Regions from separate parts of the Providencia huaxiensis genome, predicted to be linked through region 1. Evidence: predicted binding sites of a transcription regulator. Region 1 holds the regulator's gene; each other region holds the start of a gene.
What was found. The regulator PurR, encoded in region 1, represses purine synthesis genes. The targets are predictions, from matches to a motif close to CANGCAAACGTTTGCNTG.
Positions count from the first base shown of each region.

Region 2: serA (phosphoglycerate dehydrogenase) is a predicted target of PurR. The motif match lies at 2,075-2,092, and genes of this name have one in related genera.
Region 3: glyA (serine hydroxymethyltransferase) is a predicted target of PurR. The motif match lies at 3,664-3,681, and genes of this name have one in related genera.
Region 4: purH (bifunctional phosphoribosylaminoimidazolecarboxamide formyltransferase/IMP cyclohydrolase) is a predicted target of PurR. The motif match lies at 3,627-3,644, and genes of this name have one in related genera.

Region 1 is NZ_CP031123.2:1,146,007-1,151,340, forward strand. Features, by position in the region: gene punC (purine nucleoside transporter PunC) at 1-200, opposite strand, end outside; gene punR (DNA-binding transcriptional activator PunR) at 323-1,228, shown strand; gene purR (HTH-type transcriptional repressor PurR) at 1,238-2,263, opposite strand; gene sodB (superoxide dismutase [Fe]) at 2,706-3,284, opposite strand; gene CYG50_RS06750 (Grx4 family monothiol glutaredoxin) at 3,773-4,120, shown strand; gene rnt (ribonuclease T) at 4,223-4,867, opposite strand; gene gloA (lactoylglutathione lyase) at 4,995-5,334, opposite strand, start outside.
Region 2 is NZ_CP031123.2:2,405,766-2,411,099, forward strand. Features, by position in the region: gene CYG50_RS12790 (5-formyltetrahydrofolate cyclo-ligase) at 52-645, shown strand; gene serA (phosphoglycerate dehydrogenase) at 684-1,934, opposite strand; gene rpiA (ribose-5-phosphate isomerase RpiA) at 2,380-3,042, opposite strand; gene CYG50_RS12805 (LysR family transcriptional regulator ArgP) at 3,246-4,157, shown strand; gene CYG50_RS12810 (oxidative stress defense protein) at 4,154-4,888, opposite strand; gene argO (arginine exporter ArgO) at 5,041-5,334, opposite strand, start outside.
Region 3 is NZ_CP031123.2:2,238,721-2,244,054, reverse strand. Features, by position in the region: gene CYG50_RS12140 (NAD+ synthase) at 1-1,584, shown strand, start outside; gene glnB (nitrogen regulatory protein P-II) at 1,597-1,935, shown strand; gene hmpA (NO-inducible flavohemoprotein) at 2,125-3,324, opposite strand; gene glyA (serine hydroxymethyltransferase) at 3,787-5,040, shown strand; gene CYG50_RS12120 (3-phenylpropionate MFS transporter) at 5,122-5,334, shown strand, end outside.
Region 4 is NZ_CP031123.2:4,263,966-4,269,299, reverse strand. Features, by position in the region: rRNA gene CYG50_RS21495 (23S ribosomal RNA) at 1-1,125, opposite strand, end outside; tRNA gene CYG50_RS21490 (tRNA-Glu) at 1,370-1,445, opposite strand; rRNA gene CYG50_RS21485 (16S ribosomal RNA) at 1,579-3,118, opposite strand; gene purH (bifunctional phosphoribosylaminoimidazolecarboxamide formyltransferase/IMP cyclohydrolase) at 3,847-5,334, shown strand, end outside.

The DNA.
Region 1 (5,334 bases):
CCCCACAACAGTTGAGCGAAGGCAAAACCAGCTAAAAATATACTGAGAGAAGCACTGATAGCGCCTTCAGATGTATGCAAGGTGTTTTGCATAGCACCAAATGCAGGTAAATACATATCAATGGCTAAAAACCCTAGCATGCTAAGTCCTGCAAGGTAAACCATAAAACCAGGGGAATTTTTTTTCACAGTATTCGACATAATTATTACTTATCTGATATTTAAAAAAATGTTAATGATGGCTCCATTGTATAGGCTATTTTTTTAGGTTGTGAAACGGTAATATTTGGATCTTGCTATCAAAATTTTTGAAAGGAGAAGTTATGTGGTCTGCACATGCACTCGAAGTGATTGATGCAGTTGCTCGAACTGGGAGCTTTAGTGGTGCTGCTGAAGAATTGCACCGTGTACCTTCTGCAATCAGTTATACCGTAAAGCAAGTTGAAGAATGGCTTGCGGTTCCTCTATTTGAACGCCGACATCGTGATGTTGTTCTGACAGAAGCAGGAGCGATATTTATTAAGGAAAGCCGTTCTGTTATCAAAAAAATGACAGATACCCGGCATCAGTGCCAGCAAGTTGCAAATGGCTGGCGCGGGCAATTTAGTATTGCCGTTGATTGCATTGTTAAACCTCAAAGGACGGAACAGTTAATTATTGATTTTTATCGTCATTTTCCTGATATTGAACTTTTTATTCATCCAGAAGTGTTTAATGGAGTGTGGGATGCACTGGCTGACGGGCGCGTAGATGTTGCGATTGGTGCGACTCGAGCGTCCCCGATAGGTGAAAGATACAGTTTCCGTGATATGGGGTTTATGCCGTGGATGTGTGTCGCAAGCCCGGAACATCCATTAGCAAAAATAGGTGAAAAACTGACTGATGACCAAATGAGAGAGTATCCGAGCTTGTGCCTTGAAGATACCTCTCGTAACCTTCCCAAGCGTGATACTTGGGCACTTGATAACCAACGTCGGCTTGTCGTGCCTTACTGGGAAAATGGTCTAGCTTGTTTAGTTAACGGGTTATGCGTTGGAATGGTACCTGAGCATCGAGCAGCTCCGCTTTGTGAAAAAGGCCAATTAGTTGAGCTAGCATTAGCCCAGCCATTTCCACCCAGTCCTTGCTGTTTAACTTGGGTGGAAAATAACACATCACCCGCGCTCCGTTGGTTATTAGATTACCTTGGCGATAACGAAACGCTCAACGCAGAGTGGCTTTCAACTTAACTATTTGTCTTATCGACGGTAATCGATAAATGGACCGTCAGCGACAGAACGACGTTCTACAAGGCGAGGGTGGACTTCAATTGTTTGAGCATCTTCGCGCTTATTTACGATACGATCGAGCAGCATAGTGAAGGCCATTTGGCCTAAACGCTCTTTTGGTTGGTGGATAGTGGTCAATGCTGGGGTAAAATAGCGCGCATTTCGTACATTATCATAACCAATGATTGAAATGTCTTGTGGAACACGTAGCCCCATTTCATCAGCCGCACAAATGGCCCCCATCGCCATGATATCGCCGCCACAAAATACCGCGGTAGGGCGTTGTTTATGGCTTAAAATTTGCATCATTGCTTTATAACCAGACTCAGGTTCGAAATCACCTTGCACTATCCACTGGTCTCTCAGTGTGATCTTTGCCTCTTCCATTGCTTTTTGGAAGCCTGTTAAGCGGCCGATACCGGTGTTTCTTTCGAGCGAACCTGGGATCACACCAATATCACGGTGCCCACGATCAATTAAATAGCGGCCTGCAAGGTACCCACCATGGAATGAATTATCAATAATACTGTCTGTAAAATCACCTCGGGAGGTTCCCCAATCCATCACCACCATTGGGATATTGCGATAATCTTCAAGCATACTAATTAACGTATCTGGATATTCAGAACACATCACGAGTAGGCCATCAACGCGCTTTTGCGCTAACATTTGCAAATACGCTTTTTGTTTTCCCAAATTATTATGGGAATTACAAAGTATAAGCGTGTAACCTTTTTCATAACAACTATTTTCAACTGATTCAATGACTTCCGCAAAGTAAGGTGCTTCACTTGAGGTTGCGAGTAAACCAATCGACTTTGTATGATTAACTTTTAAACTACGGGCAACTGCACTCGGTGAATAATTGAGCTCTTTAATCGCAGCCCAGACCGCTGTCTTAGTATCATCGGCCACAAAGCGCGTTTTATTAATAACATGGGATACAGTCGTGGTAGATACGCCAGCGCGTTTCGCCACATCTTTAATCGTTGCCATGGGGAAAAAAAACTCCTGACCAATAACCGGTCTCAATAAGAATTCTTGTTAAAAAATTACCTGCATATTGATGCATTGATCCTTTGCTGGCAATAATTTAGCGATTTGTTGTCGATTTTGTCTGATCTAGCGCAAAAACGAAAGAAATAATTGATGTTATAACATGTGATATAGACACTAGTTTTACTTTTTTGGATATGTATACTTAATAACCTTAATTATTGCATGGTTATTTGTTAATTCAATTACATTAGAATGAGAGGAACTCATGGATACAGATGTTAAATATGGATTGCTTGCTGCATTGGGCTCATTAGCAATGATTATCTTTCTTGCTGCACATATTTTCTGATTTTATTTCAGCCTCAAGTAGGGTGAAATAAAAGGGCGAGTGTATCTCGCCCTTGTCTATTTATGCTTTGTTTCAATACTTGCTAGGTGACTATGCTAAGTTTTCTTCCACAAATTTCCAGTTAACCAGTGCCCAGAAGTTTTCTAAGTATTTAGGGCGGGCGTTGCGGTAATCGATATAGTAAGCATGCTCCCAAATATCAACGGTTAACACGGGTTTATCATCACCAGAAATTGGGGTCGCAGCATTCGATGTATTTACGATTGCAAGGCTACCATCTGCTTTTTTCACTAACCAAGTCCATCCAGCACCGAAGTTTTTGGTTGCTGCATCAGTAAACTGAGCTTTAAATTCAGCAAAAGAACCGAATGCTTTATTAATAGCTTCCGCAACTTTTCCTGTCGGCTCGCCACCAGCGTTTGGCGCTAAGCAATTCCAATAGAAAGTGTGGTTCCAAACTTGTGCCGCGTTGTTAAAAACCCCTGCTTCAGAAGTTTTGATTATTTCTTCTAAAGATTTTCCTTCAAAGTTAGTACCTTTGATGAGGTTATTTAAGTTAACAACGTATGTGTTGTGGTGTTTACCATAGTGATATTCTAAGGTTTCTGCAGAGATATAAGGTTCTAAAGCATCTTTTGCATACGGTAAAGCGGGTAGTTCAAATGACATTGCGTACTCCTTGATTGCTTTTATATCAAAATACTCAGGGTGTTTGCTCTTAAAGTGAGCGAAATAATATGTCACAGCTTATCATTAGAGTTTCGCCTATTGGCGATATGATACTTAATATATTAATGATAGCACGATCAACCTTACAAAGGTAAGGTAATGAGACGACTAAGATGCTAACAGATAAATAGAGAAATTACAGATAAAAATCATATAGATATTGTAGGTGAGGAACCTAAGCACATTAAATTTCAGTTCTTACTTAGAAATAGCTACTTGTTTGACTTAGGTAAAGAGAAGATAGAAAAGGTGCCTTTTTACTTTTTGGGATGCTATAGTAATGCCCCTATAAAACTGGCATATTGTATGAAACAATTCAGTTTCTTATTATATCAGTCAATCAGTCAATGTATTTTGTTAAGTTGCGGTAGACTCTCAGTTACCGGCTGACTGCAAAACCTGCATCTTTGTTTTAAGGAAGTTAAAAAATGACAACTATTGAAAGAATTGAGCGCCAAATTAAAGAAAACCCAATTTTATTATATATGAAAGGCTCTCCTAAACTTCCGAGCTGTGGTTTTTCTGCTCAGGCAGTACAAGCTCTGTCTTCTTGTGGTGAACGTTTTGCCTATGTTGATATCTTACAAAATCCAGATATTCGTGCGGAATTACCAAAATATGCAAATTGGCCAACTTTCCCTCAACTGTGGGTTGATGGTGAGCTGGTCGGTGGCTGTGATATCATCATGGAAATGTTCCAGCGTGGTGAGCTTCAATCTCTAATTAAAGAAACGGCTGATAAATACCGTTCAGCAGATGAAGCTAGTGCAGACTGAATTAAGCCATAATTAAAAGACTGAAAAACCGTATTTGGTGAAAGCATTGATGACTTTCTACTAAACACGGTTTTTTTTATGTCATGACTATTGATAAAAAGATTATTGAGAGTCTTCAATAATTGGCCAACCACCCAATTTCTTCCACTTATTAACAATTTCGCAAAATAGCAGAGCCGTTCGATTCGTATCATACAACGCGCCATGAGCTTGTTTGCCATCAAATGGGATACCTGCGGAAACACACGCTTTTGCCAAAATGGTTTGACCAAATACTAAGCCACTTAATGCCGCTGTATCAAAGGTTGCAAATGGATGGAAAGGATTACGTTTTAAACCTGCTCGTTCGGCAGCATTCATGACAAAGCTGTGATCAAAATTTGCGTTATGAGCGACAATAATTGCGCGATTACAATCTGTATTTTTCATGCCCTTGCGGATGACTTTGAATATCGCATGAAGAGCCTCATATTCGCTAACAGCACCGCGTAGAGGGTTAGTTGGATCAATTCCTGTGAAGGCAAGAGCGGATGGCTCAAGATTTGCGCCTTCAAAAGGTTCTACATGAAAATGTAATGTTTCATCCATGGAGAGCCAGCCGTCTTTGTCCATTTTTAAGGTGATGGCAGCAATTTCTAACAGGCCGTCAGTTTTTGCATTAAACCCACCTGTTTCAACATCAATAACGACAGGATAGTATCCCCTGAAGCGGTTCACTAGGGCATTTGGATTGTTTTTTTCAGACATTAGGACTTTCAGTTTTAGTTTTCTGGTTGGGTGACATTATGCCAAAACCAGTAAAAATTTGCAGGTAAACGGTGATAAAAGTTTAGGCGATGAGTTAGGCGCCTAAACTTTTAAATTATATCGCTAATTAATGGCCTAGGCCTTTACTTGCGCTTTTGTTTTCGATCAGCTCAATTTTATAGCCATCTGGATCTTCGACAAATGCAATCACAGTTGTTCCACCCTTAACAGGGCCCGCTTCACGAGTTACGTTACCACCCGCACTACGGATATCATCGCACGTTTTTGCAACATCATCGACGCCTAAGGCGATATGACCATATGCGTTACCCATGTCATATTGGTCAACACCCCAGTTATAGGTTAACTCTATGACAGCGCCTTCACTTTCATCGCTGTAGCCAACAAATGCGAGAGAGTATTTATACTCTGTGTTTTCACTGGTTCTTAATAAGCGCATGCCTAAC
Region 2 (5,334 bases), 1.3 Mb from region 1:
ATTTACTTTCTTGGTTAACTGTTTTTTATCGCATATACAACAGGTTATCACATGCAAGACTCCCTCTCGACACAACGCCAGCAGGTACGTCAAACAATCCGTCAAGCACGTCGTCAATTAAGCGCTCAGCAGCAATATGACGCAGCGGAACAACTCATGCATAATGCATTAAGCCACCCAAAAATTGCACAAGCCAACACTATTGCTTTGTTTCTTTCTTTTGATGGCGAAATTGACACAAGGCCACTCATTCATGCGCTCTGGGCTGAAGGTAAACAAGTCTATCTCCCTGTTTTGCACCCCTTTAGTCGCCACCATTTATTGTTTCTTCACTATCGCCCCGATAGCCAACTCGTTAAAAATCGATTTAATATTGATGAGCCACCGCTTGATGTCAGAGATGTGCTACCACTCGAAAAATTGGATATCATGCTTATCCCATTAGTGGCATTTGATACTCAAGGGCAACGGTTAGGGATGGGAGGTGGGTTTTATGATAGAACGCTTGCTAATTGGCAACAAACCAGGTTTTATCCCATTGGCCTTGCCCATAATTGCCAACAAGTAGAAAAACTCCCCATAGCTCATTGGGATATTCCTTTACCCGAAATTATTACGCCGCAAAAAATATGGCGCTGGTCATAAACACCCGCGCCATCATTTCACACACTTTTTAGCGTTACTTAGAACAGTAAACGCGCACGAATGGTTCCAGGTAAATCTTTTAATTTCTGGAGTGCTTCATCTGTTTGGTTTGGCGTTTGCATTAATACATCAATAACCACATAACCTACGTTGCCTGATGTACGTAAGTACTGGCCGACAACGTTAATGTTATTTTCCGTGAAGACTTGGTTTATGCTATTCAAAATACCTGGACGGTTTTCATGAATATGCAAGAAACGGTTGGTATCTTCAGTATGCACTGGCAAAGAAACTTCAGGAAAGTTAACCGCAGATAATGTTGAACCATTATCTGAATACTTAGCCAGTTTACTTGCCACTTCTAACCCAATATTTTCTTGAGCTTCTTCTGTCGAGCCCCCAATGTGCGGTGTTAAAATCACATTGTCGAACTTAATCAATTCAGAGATAAATGGGTCATTAGGGTCATTGTTCGCAGCGGGTTCACTTGGGAATACATCCACCGCAGCACCTGATAAATGCTTGCTTTCCAACGCGGCTGCCAGTGAAGGGATATCCACGACTGTTCCACGTGATGCGTTAATGAATATAGAGCCAGGCTTCATACGGTCGAATTGTTCTTTAGCAAACATATTCTTCGTACTTGGGGTTTCAGGCACATGTAAGCTAACCACATCGCTCATGTTCAGAAGTTCAGTTAAAGAACGAACTTGAGTTGCATTACCTAAAGGCAGTTTGTTTTCAATATCATAGAAGAAAACATTCATACCGATACCTTCAGCTAAGATCCCTAACTGAGTACCAATGTGGCCATATCCAACAATCCCAAGACGCTTACCACGCGCTTCAAAACAGCCTTTAGCTTGTTTTTCCCAAATACCGCGGTGTGCTTGCATATTGGCTTCAGGAATACGACGTAGTAAAAGTAATAATTGGCCTAATACCATTTCTGCAACGGAACGTGTATTTGAAAATGGTGCGTTAAATACAGGGATACCGCGTTTTGCCGCAGCATCTAAATCAACTTGGTTGGTGCCAATACAAAAGCAACCCACTGCAACGAGTTTTTCTGCTGCAGCGAAAATTTCTTCAGTAAGATGAGTACGGGAACGGATACCTACAAAACGTGCATCTTTAATCGCTTCTTTTAATTCTTCGTCGGATAACGCACTTTTGTGATATTCAATGTTGGTGTAGCCCGCGGCTTTTAAGTTATCAACCGCACTTTGGTGCACACCTTCTAGCAGTAAAAATTTAATTTTGTCTTTTTGCAAAGATACCTTAACCATTTCCCTACCCTATCGTGAACGTACTTAAGATTTATAACAGATGAACCTATGTGTTTGCCTAACATAGCTCAAGAGAGATAACATCCATCTACCTTGAGCTATGAAGCGTATACCAACATAGCAAAAAATAGCGCAGTAGCAATACAACCGTTTGCTTAATGGATGCTAAAAAGCGCGAAGAAAAAGAAGTAAAATGGTAGAAAATCAGGGGTGGTAACACAAAATAAGGATTTTTCCTGTACAATGCCTATTTGTGTGAGATATATCACCAAAATAGCCAGACATTAAAAAAAATAAAATAAATTTCAAATTGATGATATTTATAAAACTGGTTAATTAATTTAGCTTCTATCAAATCATAGACTAATGACAAAATACCAGTAAAACAAAAAAACCAGCGGGTATAACTCCACTGGCTTATTGGAATAATTAAATATGATATAGATTATAACTTGATGGTTTTAACGCCTTCGTTTGCAGTCCCCATCAATACAACATCAGCACCGCGATTGGCGAATAACCCAACGGTCACAACCCCCGCAATCCCATTAATCGTATTTTCTAATGCCACAGGGTCAACGATATTTAAATTATGGACATCTAAAATCACATTGCCGTTGTCTGTAATCACATTTTGACGGTACTCTGGCGTACCACCCAGTTTAACCAATTCACGTGCCACATAGCTACGCGCCATTGGGATCACTTCAACAGGCAGTGGGAATTTACCTAGTACATCAACTAACTTAGATTGGTCAACGATACAGACAAAGGTTTTTGCAATTGCGGAAACAATTTTTTCACGTGTTAAAGCCGCACCACCGCCTTTGATCATATTCATATGGTGGTCAACTTCATCAGCGCCATCAACATAAACATCTAATGAATCCACTTCATTACAATCAAATACTGTAATACCCAGTGATTTTAATTTTTGAGTTGATGCTTCTGAGCTTGATACCGCACCTTCTATTTGGCCTTTCATTGTGGCTAATGCATCAATGAAGTGTGAAGCCGTTGAACCCGTTCCAACACCAACAATAGTGCCCGGTTTTACGTAATCAAGTGCTGCCCAACCTACCGCTTTTTTTAATTCGTCCTGAGTCATACTCATGCCTTTTAAGATTTAATTGAGTCGTGATTAAGGTTATTAATAACTAGTATATACCGGACACCCAATAAGTTGCAGCTTTGTTCGCTGTATTTATGTCACGGTTCTTGGGATTTACGCCACAACAATAATATTTTTAAGTGTTGCGTGTAAAAATATGGCATAGTGCTTGGTAGAATAACAACAAGGAGATTTTTTTGATGAAGCGCCCTGACTATCGCGCATTACAAGCACTGGATGCCGTTATCCGTGAACGCGGCTTTGAGCGTGCGGCTCAAAAGCTCTGCATCACGCAATCTGCTGTGTCACAACGTATAAAGCAGTTAGAAAACCTGTTTGGGCAACCACTACTTGTGCGTACCGTTCCGCCGCACCCAACTGAACAAGGGCAAAAACTGCTAGCACTGCTTCATCAAGTTGAATTATTAGAAGAGCAATGGTTAGGTGATGAAAATAGTGGCTCAACCCCGTTGTTACTCTCACTTGCCGTCAACGCTGACAGCTTGGCAACTTGGTTTCTTCCTGCCCTAAACCCTGTATTAGGCAATAGCCCTATTCGGCTAAACATTCAGGTTGAAGATGAAACACGGACTCAAGAACGTTTAAGACGCGGCGAGGTGGTCGGCGCTATCAGTATTCAACCCCAAGCCTTACCGGGTTGTTTAGTCGATAAACTTGGCGCACTGGACTATATTTTTGTTGCGTCACCTGGCTTTGCGGCAAAATACTTCCCTGATGGTGTGACTCGCTCTTCGTTATTAAAAGCACCTGCGGTTGCTTTCGACCATCTAGACGATATGCACCAAGCCTTCGTACAACAAAACTTTGGTTTGTCACCGGGCAGTGTTCCATGCCATATCGTGAACTCCTCGGAAGCCTTTGTGCAGTTAGCGAAACAAGGTTCTACCTGCTGTATGATCCCACATTTGCAGATAGCCAGTGAATTAGCGAATGGTGAATTGGTTGATTTAACCCCGGGGTTATGTCAGCGACGGATGCTTTACTGGCACCGCTTCGCACCTGAAAGCCGTACAATGAAAAATGTGACTGACGCCCTATTAAAAACGGGGCGCCAGATGTTAAAACAAGAAGATGAACCCGCAAAAAGCTAGCGTTTTAATTCAAATACCACATCGACTTGGTCATTAAAATCAATACTCTGTTGTTCATAGGTCTCATCAATCTTGAGGTCTTGAGCAACAGAGGCTTTCATCGCCCCACCATAATTTCTTTCAGCCATTGGGTATGGCACCGCGGCTGGCGCATTATAGTTAATGCTATACACAGGACCTAACTGGACATTAAAGCCTTTTGCTAAGATATTGGCTTGTTCTGTCGCATTTTTAATCGCTTGAGACCGTGCTTCATCACGATACTGTTGCGGGTTAGCCACACCAAACTGTACTGAGTTGATTTCATTGAGACCTGCGGCTAAAGCACCATCTAACAAGACATTAAGTTGGTCTAATTTCTTCACTTCCACTTCAACAGAACGTGTTGCCGTGTAGCCTTCGATGGTTGATTTTTGCTTCACGCTACTGTAATCATATTTAGGCTGAGTTCGCACATTTGCCGCGTTGATATCTTCTTTTTCAATGCCATTTTTCTTAAGAAACTCAAAATACTCTGCAACTCGCTTATCGACGCCAGCTTTCGCAGCTGCCGCATCTTTTGCAGTGACTGTCACAAGAATGTTCAGCGTCGCCATATCTGGAGTCGCTTTCACTATTGCATTACCCGAAGTTGTAATGTGTGGGCCATTGGGTAACGGGTCAGCCAAAGACATGGTAGGAACCGCAGCACCTGCTACCATCGCAGCTAAAACTAAAGATTTTAATTTCACAGAACCTCCCAAGAAAATTATTTATCGCTAAAAAAGGGATAATTGGTAATAAACTATCCCTGAGCTCAATTTAACAGTAACACATGAAACAAAAAGTACAGTCAGAATAATGAGAAATTGAACTTTATTGCTTGTCTGTTGAAGATATATTGTTATTGAGAAATCAAACCGAGTCCCTTAAGCCCCTGTATCGCAAGTTGAAATGCAATAAACCACATCACACTCCCCACGAAAATGTTAATAATGCGCTGTGAACGCGGTTTATTTAACACAGGTGAAAACCAAGCAGCAAGTATCGCCAATGCAAAGAACCACACAAATGACGCCGTTAGTGCTCCAGCCGTAAACCAAGGTCGTAACTGGTTTTCTAGCTGTCCACCGACACTACCTAGAACCACAAAGGTGTCTAAATAAACATGAGGATTCAGCCAAGTGACGGCAAACAG
Region 3 (5,334 bases), 1.1 Mb from region 1:
TGGTTAGTCGGTGACATCGAAGGCAACTGCGAACGCATGTTGCAAGTTGTGAGTGAACAAGCACCAAACACAGATATTGTCATGTTTTCAGAGCTGTCTTTGACAGGCTACCCACCAGAAGATTTGATTTTTCGTGGCGATTTTGAAGATCGTTGCGTCGCACAATTAGAACGTTTACAAAAAGCAAGCTCAGAGACAGCGATTATCGTTGGTCACCCATGGTATGAAGGGGATGATATCTATAATGCATTATCATTTTTCTACCAAGGTAAACTGCACGCACGTTATTTTAAACAAGAGCTACCCAATTATGGCGTGTTTGATGAGCCTCGTTATTTTACCGCAGATGAAAAAACCTGTGTCGTTGAATTTAAAGGCTATCAGCTTGGCTTATTGATTTGTGAAGATATTTGGTATGACGAGCCGGTAGATGCAGCCAAAGGGGCTGGCGCTGAAATATTATTGACAATCAATGCATCTCCTTATGACATTAATAAAGAACATATTCGAACCGATTTATTAGTCGAACATTGTAAACGCACTCATATGCCAATTGTGTATCTCAACCAAGTGGGTGGGCAAGATGAATTGGTGTTTGATGGCGGCTCAAAAATCATTGCAAACAAAGGCAAGCAAACCTTTAAATTGGAAGAGTTTAAAGAGCAGGTTATTACAGTGCAATTTGATGAACTTGCACTGGTGAGCGAAGGTAGTGTATTTATTGAAAATGACCCTGTTGCACAGGTATACCAAGCCTTAGTCATGTCAACTCGTGACTACATCAATAAAAATGGTTTTAATGGGGCTATTTTAGGGCTATCAGGGGGTATTGACTCAGGGCTGACAGTGGCTATTGCTGTTGATGCAATAGGGAAAGAGCATGTGCAAGCAGTGATGATGCCATTCCATTATACTTCTGAAATGAGTATTCACGACGCTAAAGAACAAGCTGATTTGCTTGGTGTTGAGTTTGATATCGTATCTATCGAGCCGATGTTTGATGCATTTATGGCGCAGTTAACGCCTATGTTTGAAGGGACTGCGGTTGATACAACTGAAGAAAACTTACAAGCACGGTGCCGAGCGGTTATTTTAATGGCGATGTCGAATAAACGCCGTCGCTTAGTGCTGACTACCAGTAATAAGAGTGAGTCAGCAGTCGGTTACTCAACGCTTTATGGTGATATGGCGGGTGGGTTTGATGTGTTAAAAGATGTGCCTAAAACCCTTGTCTTTGAGTTGGCTAAATACCGTAATACATTATCTCCTGCAATCCCACAACGTGTGATTGATAGGCCGCCATCAGCAGAACTTGCGCCAGGCCAATTAGATCAAGACAGTTTACCGCCTTATGATGTGCTAGACGCCTTATTAGAAGGTTATGTGGAAAAAGACTTGTCAGTGAATGACCTAATCAAACTTGGTTTCGATAAAGACGTAGTACGCAGAGTTGTGCGTCTTGTCGATATTAATGAATATAAACGTCGTCAGGCTCCGGTTGGGCCACGTATTACGATGCGTAATTTTGGCAAAGATCGCCGCTATCCGATCACCTCAGGTTTTGGCCGTAAAAACTGGTCATAACAGGAATTATTTATGAAAAAAATTGATGCAATTATAAAGCCATTCAAACTTGATGATGTCCGTGAAGCGTTGGCAGAAGTCGGTATTACAGGAATGACCGTAACTGAAGTGAAAGGTTTTGGTCGTCAAAAAGGGCATACTGAACTTTACCGCGGTGCAGAGTATATGGTCGATTTTTTACCTAAGGTAAAAATTGAAATTGTTGTCCCTGATGACATTGTTGAAAACTGTGTCGAAACCATTATGCAAACGGCACAAACAGGTAAAATCGGTGATGGGAAGATCTTTGTTTATGATGTCGCCCGCGTGATCCGTATTCGTACTGGTGAGCAAGACGAAGAAGCGATTTAGTCAATTTAAGTTGATATGAAAATGCGGTAACGGAAAATACACAGGAATGGGATTAGAATTGCGTATTTATTATGCGAGCCCGTTACCGCTAAATTAGAAAACTACGAACATTTAACTATTTAACCAATTTTCTTCAGTTAATATATTTCATAGAATGCTCTCCTAAACAGAAGAGCATTTTTTTGTGCATTAATTGAGGGGCAATACCTTGTGTGGTCCAAAACATTCATAGTGAATCGCATCGGCATCGACACCCATTGCAATTAACTGCTTACCTACGTGCTGCATAAAACCAACAGGGCCACAGAAATAGAACTGCATATTCGGTTGCTCAATCCATTCACGTACCAATTCTAAATTCATTAAACCTTCATATTGGTAATCAAACCCGAGGCGATCTTCCTCTCTTGGTTGATTAAACCAAATCGCAGATTGGCTAATTTGCTGTTTTGCTAGTAGTTGTTGAATCTCGTGCCTGAAGGCATGAACTGCACCATTCTCAGCGGCATGGAACCAATTTACTTGTGCGCTGTGAGCTTGTTCCGTTAGATGATTTAACATACTTAACATTGGGGTTAAGCCAACCCCTGCCGAAATTAGCGTAACAGGCGTTGTATTATCAACATCGATAAAGAAATCCCCACATGGAGGTGCGAGATGCACGCTGTCACCTTCATTTAATTGTTGATGTAAGAAATTAGAAACGGCGCCTTGGTCTTCACGTTTTACCGCAATACGGTAGCTACGACCATTAGGGGCAGTAGTCAGTGAGTATTGGCGGATTTCTTGGTTTTCAAATCCCGGGTTGTTGACATAAATCGTGATATATTGGCCTGGGCGGTAATCAGCGACAGGTTGCCCATCGACAGGAACAAATTCAAAACTTGTGATCACATCACTTTGTGACTGTTTTTGCGCTAATTTAAATTCACGTAAGCCTTCCCAACCCCCATTTTTATCTGCATTTTCTTGGTAAATCGCAGCTTCTCTACCAATAAAAATATCGGCTAAAACACCGTAAGCTCTTCCCCATGCATCAAGCACCTCTTGGCCTGGGTTAAGGAGTTCATCAATAGCCGCGAGTAAGTTTTCCCCGACAATAGGATAGTGCTCAGGTTTAATATTTAAGCTTACATGCTTTTGGGCGATTTTTTCGACAGCTGAAATGAGAGCTTCAGGAGTTTCAATATGCACAGCATATGCGCAGATAGCATTGAAAAGGGCTTCACGTTGGTCCCCATTCATTTGGTGAGTCATGTTAAAAATATCTTTTAACTCAGGATGCTGTTTAAACATCCTATCATAAAAATGTGCGGTCAGTTTTGGCCCTGTTTCAGCAATGGCAGGAATGGTGGATTTAACAATGGCGATGGTTTGGCTATCTAGCATACAGGTGCTCCTGAATTATTTTCATGTTCTCGTTATCGTTAAGGTAAAAAGCTATTTTTTGTAATATCAAAAATATCTCTTTGTACATCAGTGAGATAATATTATTTCATCTCAGTTAACCTCTATTTTTTGAGATCCATGAAGGCGATTTATAAAGATGTATTTTAAATACAACTTATAATATTTAAGGGTTTATGTAAAGACTCAAACTGGGAAAATAGGGTGAATTTAGGCACATAATGAGAAGGGGATTACAAATCTGGAGGTTTGTCCGTCAAAAATTAAAATTTGGGCTATTTTATAATGAAGCCTTCAGAAGCAAATGAAGTGAAATAAATTAATGCAATCGTTTGCGTATATTTTTTCTTTAGGGCTATCTCAAGAGTGAAAAAGAGTTTACACTGTGTGTCATTGCGATGAATCGATTTTCAACCTATTGAATTGCTGAGGCAGGAGAAGCGAATGTTAAAGCGTGAAATGAATATTGCTGACTACGATCCAAAATTATGGGAAGCAATGGAGCAAGAAGTACAACGTCAAGAAGAACATATTGAATTAATTGCTTCTGAAAACTATACCAGTCCACGAGTCATGCAGGCTCAAGGTTCTCAGCTAACCAATAAATATGCAGAAGGTTACCCAGGCAAACGCTACTATGGCGGTTGTGAGCATGTTGATGTGGTCGAGCAATTAGCGATTGACCGTGCAAAAGAGCTATTTGGTGCTGACTACGCAAACGTACAACCACACTCAGGTTCACAAGCTAACGCTGCAGTTTATATGGCGTTATTACAACCAGGCGACACCGTTCTGGGGATGAACCTTGCACATGGTGGCCACTTAACCCACGGTTCACCAGTTAACTTCTCTGGTAAACTGTATAACATCGTACCTTATGGTATCGATGAAAGCGGTAAAATTGACTACGACGATATCAAAGCGCAAGCGGAAAAACACAAACCAAAAATGATTATCGGTGGTTTCTCTGCGTACTCAGGTGTGGTTGATTGGGCAAAAATGCGTGAAATCGCAGACAGCATTGGTGCTTACCTGTTTGTTGATATGGCTCACGTTGCAGGTTTGATTGCTGCGGGTGTTTATCCAAACCCAGTGCCTCACGCACACGTTGTGACGACAACGACACATAAAACTTTAGCGGGTCCACGTGGTGGATTAATTTTAGCTAAAGGTGGTGACGAAGAATTATACAAAAAAATCAATTCAGCAGTGTTCCCTGGTTCTCAAGGTGGCCCTTTAATGCATGTTATTGCAGGTAAAGCGGTTGCTCTGAAAGAAGCGATGGAACCTGAGTTTAAAGTTTATCAACAGCAAGTTGCTAAGAATGCGAAGGCGATGGTCGATGTTTTCCAAAAACGTGGCTATAAAGTGGTATCTGGCGGCACTGAAAACCACTTATTCTTAGTTGATTTAGTTGATAAAGACATCACTGGTAAAGATGCAGATGCAGCACTTGGCCGTGCGAATATCACTGTTAACAAAAACAGTGTACCGAACGACCCTAAGAGCCCATTTGTAACGTCTGGTGTACGTATTGGTTCTCCTGCGATTACGCGCCGTGGCTTCAAAGAAGCAGAAGCGGGTGAGCTAGCTGGCTGGATGTGTGATATTCTAGACAACCTCAATGACGAAGCGACCATTGAGAGCGTGAAGCAAAAAGTATTAGCAATTTGCAAAAAACACCCAGTTTACGCATAACATAACGTAATATTAATTACCTAAACCCGCTTCTACATGCATGTATGAGCGGGTTTTTTGCATTGAAAAAACGGAGGAGTGATGGTCATTCCATCAACGCGTTGGCTAGCTATTGATTATTTTACCTACTTTTTTGCCTACAGTATTTTCTTACCATTTTGGTCAGTTTGGCTACAAGGTGAGGGAATTGATGCAGAAATGATTGGCGTTTTGTTAGGGGTTGGGCTAGCAGCCCGTTTCCTTGGCGCGATGTTTATTACTCCTTTAGTTAAAGAGCCCTCGAAGTTGATCACG
Region 4 (5,334 bases), 1.5 Mb from region 1:
GACTTTGGGACCTTAGCTGGCGGTCTGGGTTGTTTCCCTCTTCACGACGAACGTTAGCACCCGCCGTGTGTCTCCCGTGATAACATTCTTCGGTATTCGTAGTTTGCATCGAGTTGGTAAGTCGGGATGACCCCCTAGTCGAAACAGTGCTCTACCCCCGAAGATGAGTTCACGAGGCGCTACCTAAATAGCTTTCGGGGAGAACCAGCTATCTCCCGGTTTGATTGGCCTTTCACCCCCAGCCACAAGTCATCCGCTAATTTTTCAACATTAGTCGGTTCGGTCCTCCAGTTAGTGTTACCCAACCTTCAACCTGCCCATGGCTAGATCACCGGGTTTCGGGTCTATACCCTGCAACTCATTCGCCCAGTTAAGACTCGGTTTCCCTACGGCTCCCCTATACGGTTAACCTTGCTACAGAATATAAGTCGCTGACCCATTATACAAAAGGTACGCAGTCACCCCACCCCAAAGCACATTCACTGCTTGTTTTGTGTGTTGGACGTCGCAAAAAGCGCTCCGTCAACGCGTGTTGAATGCCACTTCAAAGTTGTCCTCAACACCAGAAAATGCTTTGGTGGTGGGGCTCCCACTGCTTGTACGTACACGGTTTCAGGTTCTATTTCACTCCCCTCGCCGGGGTTCTTTTCGCCTTTCCCTCACGGTACTGGTTCACTATCGGTCAATCAGGAGTATTTAGCCTTGGAGGATGGTCCCCCCATATTCAGACAGGATAACACGTGTCCCGCCCTACTCGTCGAGTTCACAACACTAACACCTTCGGATACGGGGCTATCACCCTTTACTGCCGGACTTTCCAGACCGTTCTCCTGATGCTAATGCTGATTAAGACTCTGGGCTGCTCCCCGTTCGCTCGCCGCTACTAGGGGAATCTCGGTTGATTTCTTTTCCTCGGGGTACTGAGATGTTTCAGTTCCCCCGGTTCGCTTCGTTTGACTATGTATTCATCAAACGATAGTGCAACGAATTGCACTGGGTTTCCCCATTCGGAAATCGTCGGTTGTAACGGTTCATATCACCTTACCGACGCTTATCGCAGATTAGCACGTCCTTCATCGCCTCTGATTGCCTAGGCATCCACCGTGTACGCTTAGTCGCTTAACCTCACAACCCGAAGGTGTCTTTTTTGTCACTCGACACAAAACCCGACGGCTTCTGTCTGTTGACGACATCTTCAAGTTGAGATTTTTGAGAGACTCTCACATTGTTTAAGCGATAAACAATGTGCGTTGTTTTCAATTTTCAGCTTGTTCCAGATTGTTAAAGAGCATAATTGTTAAACCAACTATCGAAATAATTGGCTTAATCATTATTGGGGACATCGTCTTTCACTCGATATCGGCGCAATTGGCGTCCCCTAGGGGATTCGAACCCCTGTTACCGCCGTGAAAGGGCGGTGTCCTAGGCCTCTAGACGAAGGGGACACAAGATATTGCACATACTGCTGCGGTATCTCATGTAAGTCCTATTCTCTCGAATAAGTCTCCCACGTATAGCCTATTGCTCTACTTTCTATCAGACAATCTGTGTGAGCACTTCACAAAAACACTTCAATGGTAAGGAGGTGATCCAACCGCAGGTTCCCCTACGGTTACCTTGTTACGACTTCACCCCAGTCATGAATCACAAAGTGGTAAGCGCCCTCCCGAAGGTTAAGCTACCTACTTCTTTTGCAACCCACTCCCATGGTGTGACGGGCGGTGTGTACAAGGCCCGGGAACGTATTCACCGTAGCATTCTGATCTACGATTACTAGCGATTCCGACTTCATGGAGTCGAGTTGCAGACTCCAATCCGGACTACGACGTACTTTATGAGTTCCGCTTGCTCTCGCGAGGTCGCTTCTCTTTGTATACGCCATTGTAGCACGTGTGTAGCCCTACTCGTAAGGGCCATGATGACTTGACGTCATCCCCACCTTCCTCCGGTTTATCACCGGCAGTCTCCTTTGAGTTCCCGACCGAATCGCTGGCAACAAAGGATAAGGGTTGCGCTCGTTGCGGGACTTAACCCAACATTTCACAACACGAGCTGACGACAGCCATGCAGCACCTGTCTCAGAGTTCCCGAAGGCACCAAAGCATCTCTGCTAAGTTCTCTGGATGTCAAGAGTAGGTAAGGTTCTTCGCGTTGCATCGAATTAAACCACATGCTCCACCGCTTGTGCGGGCCCCCGTCAATTCATTTGAGTTTTAACCTTGCGGCCGTACTCCCCAGGCGGTCGATTTAACGCGTTAGCTCCGAAAGCCACTCCTCTAGGGAACAACCTTCAAATCGACATCGTTTACAGCGTGGACTACCAGGGTATCTAATCCTGTTTGCTCCCCACGCTTTCGCACCTGAGCGTCAGTCTTTGTCCAGGGGGCCGCCTTCGCCACCGGTATTCCTCCACATCTCTACGCATTTCACCGCTACACATGGAATTCTACCCCCCTCTACAAGACTCTAGCTGACCAGTCTTAGATGCCATTCCCAGGTTAAGCCCGGGGATTTCACATCTAACTTAATCAACCGCCTGCGTGCGCTTTACGCCCAGTAATTCCGATTAACGCTTGCACCCTCCGTATTACCGCGGCTGCTGGCACGGAGTTAGCCGGTGCTTCTTCTGTCGGTAACGTCAATCGTTGATGATATTAGCATCAACGCCTTCCTCCCGACTGAAAGTACTTTACAACCCTAGGGCCTTCTTCATACACGCGGCATGGCTGCATCAGGCTTGCGCCCATTGTGCAATATTCCCCACTGCTGCCTCCCGTAGGAGTCTGGGCCGTGTCTCAGTCCCAGTGTGGCTGATCATCCTCTCAGACCAGCTAGAGATCGTCGCCTTGGTGAGCCATTACCTCACCAACTAGCTAATCCCATATGGGTTCATCCGATAGCGCAAGGACCGAAGTTCCCCTGCTTTGCTCCTAAGAGATTATGCGGTATTAGCTACCGTTTCCAGTAGTTATCCCCCTCTATCGGGCAGATCCCCATACATTACTCACCCGTCCGCCGCTCGTCAGCGAGAAGCAAGCTTCCCCTGTTACCGCTCGACTTGCATGTGTTAGGCCTGCCGCCAGCGTTCAATCTGAGCCATGATCAAACTCTTCAATTAAAAGTAGCTTGATGCTCAAAGAATGTTACTGTCGTTTGATTTCCGAAGAAACCAAATTACCTATTAGTTCATATATATGAATTAACGTGTTAGTCACTCTTCAAGACTTAAAATCAAATATTTTTTTGATAATGTCCTGTGAGTGCCCACACAGATTGTCTGATAAATTGTTAAAGAGCGTTGCAACCATCTTTCGATGTCGACACCAGATTTCGTGAACCGGGCCGTTGTTGCGAGGAGGCGTATATTACGTTTTCCTCCGTGAGAGTCAAGCAATTTTTTGCTTTTTCTTTTCAGAATCTCTCGCTGCCGTTTCAGTGTTCATCGCGCTTTGCGTTGTCTTGTTCCCGGTCAGTGGATGCGCATTATAGGGAGTCAGAAAAATCTGGCAACCCCTTTTTTGCATTATTTTGTTCAACTGCTGCATTCCACAGCAAAACCCCCACTTATACCGACTTATGCACCAAGTTATCCACAACATGAAAATAATTTAAAAATTACCGCGCATTACGCAAACGTTTGCGTTACAATTGGCTCGAAATTTCAGCATTGATTTTGTTTTTATGTTCTGAAATTGTTAGTGACTTATATATTGTTATAGGGAAAGCGGGCTAATTCCGCTTGGCTTTCATCAATAGATATAATAGGTATATAAGAAAAGCTCTTTGAGTTTTTACTGACTGATATTCGTTATTGCCTTATTTATTCAAATCCAAGGGATCTATCTCATGCAACTGCTTCGTCCTATTCGTCGTGCCCTGCTTAGTGTGTCTGATAAAACAGGGGTTGTTGAATTCGCTAAGGCGTTATCTCAACGTGGTGTTGAGCTTCTATCTACTGGCGGTACTGCAAAGTTACTTGCTGAGTCAGGATTAAACGTAACTGAAGTTTCAGATTACACAGGGTTTCCTGAAATGATGGATGGCCGAGTGAAAACATTGCACCCGAAAGTGCATGGCGGAATTTTAGGACGTCGCGGTACAGATGATGCCATCATGCAACAACATGACATCGCGCCTATCGATATGGTTGTTGTTAATCTATACCCATTTGCCCAAACCGTGGCAAAACCAAATTGCACCCTTGAAGATGCTGTAGAGAATATTGATATCGGAGGCCCAACCATGGTGCGCTCCGCGGCTAAAAATCATAAAGATGTCGCAATTGTGGTAAATAGTAATGACTATCAAACCATCATTGATGAGATGGATAATCACGAAAACTCGCTAAATTGGTCGACTCGGTTTGACCTCGCAATAAAAGCTTTCGAGCACACTGCGGCTTATGACAGCATGATTGCGAATTACTTTGGTGAATTAGTTGCCCCTTATTATGGCGATACAACTCAGCCTTCCGGCCGCTTTCCTCGCACCTTGAATTTAAACTTTATAAAAAAACAAGATATGCGTTATGGAGAAAACAGCCATCAAGATGCGGCTTTTTATATAGAAGAAAGCCCAAAAGAAGCTTCTATTGCAACTGCACAGCAGATCCAAGGTAAAGCCCTGTCTTATAATAATATCGCTGATACCGATGCAGCTCTTGAATGTGTTAAATCATTCGAAGAACCTGCTTGTGTCATTGTCAAACATGCAAACCCTTGTGGTGTCGCTATCGGTGATTCTATTCATACAGCTTATGATAACGCATTCAAAACTGACCCAACCTCTGCTTTTGGTGGCATTATCGCTTTTAACCGTCAATTAGATAAAGAGACCGCTCAAGCGATTATTGAACGCCAGTTTGTGGAAGTCATTATTGCGCCTTCTGTTGCTAAAGATGCATTGCCTATTCTTGAGACTAAACAAAACGTCCGCGTACTTGAATGTGGCGAATGGAGCAAACCCGTTGCAGGTTTAGACTTTAAACGCGTGAATGGCGGTTTATTAGTGCAAGACCGTGACTTAGGAATGGTTGAAAAAGAAGAACTTCGCGTTGTAACTAAGCGCCAACCAACTGAACGCGAGCTAAAAGATGCGTTATTCTGCTGGAAAGTCGCGAAATTTGTAAAATCCAATGCAATCGTTTATGCCAAAAATGATATGACTATCGGTATTGGCGCAGGGCAAATGAGCCGTGTGTATTCTGCAAAAATTGCAGGTATTAAAGCCGCAGATGAAGGTTTAGAAGTCGCTGGCTGTGCGATGGCCTCAGATGCCTTTTTCCCATTCCGCGATGGTATTGATGCCGCGGCAGCTGTTGGCGTAACTTGTGTT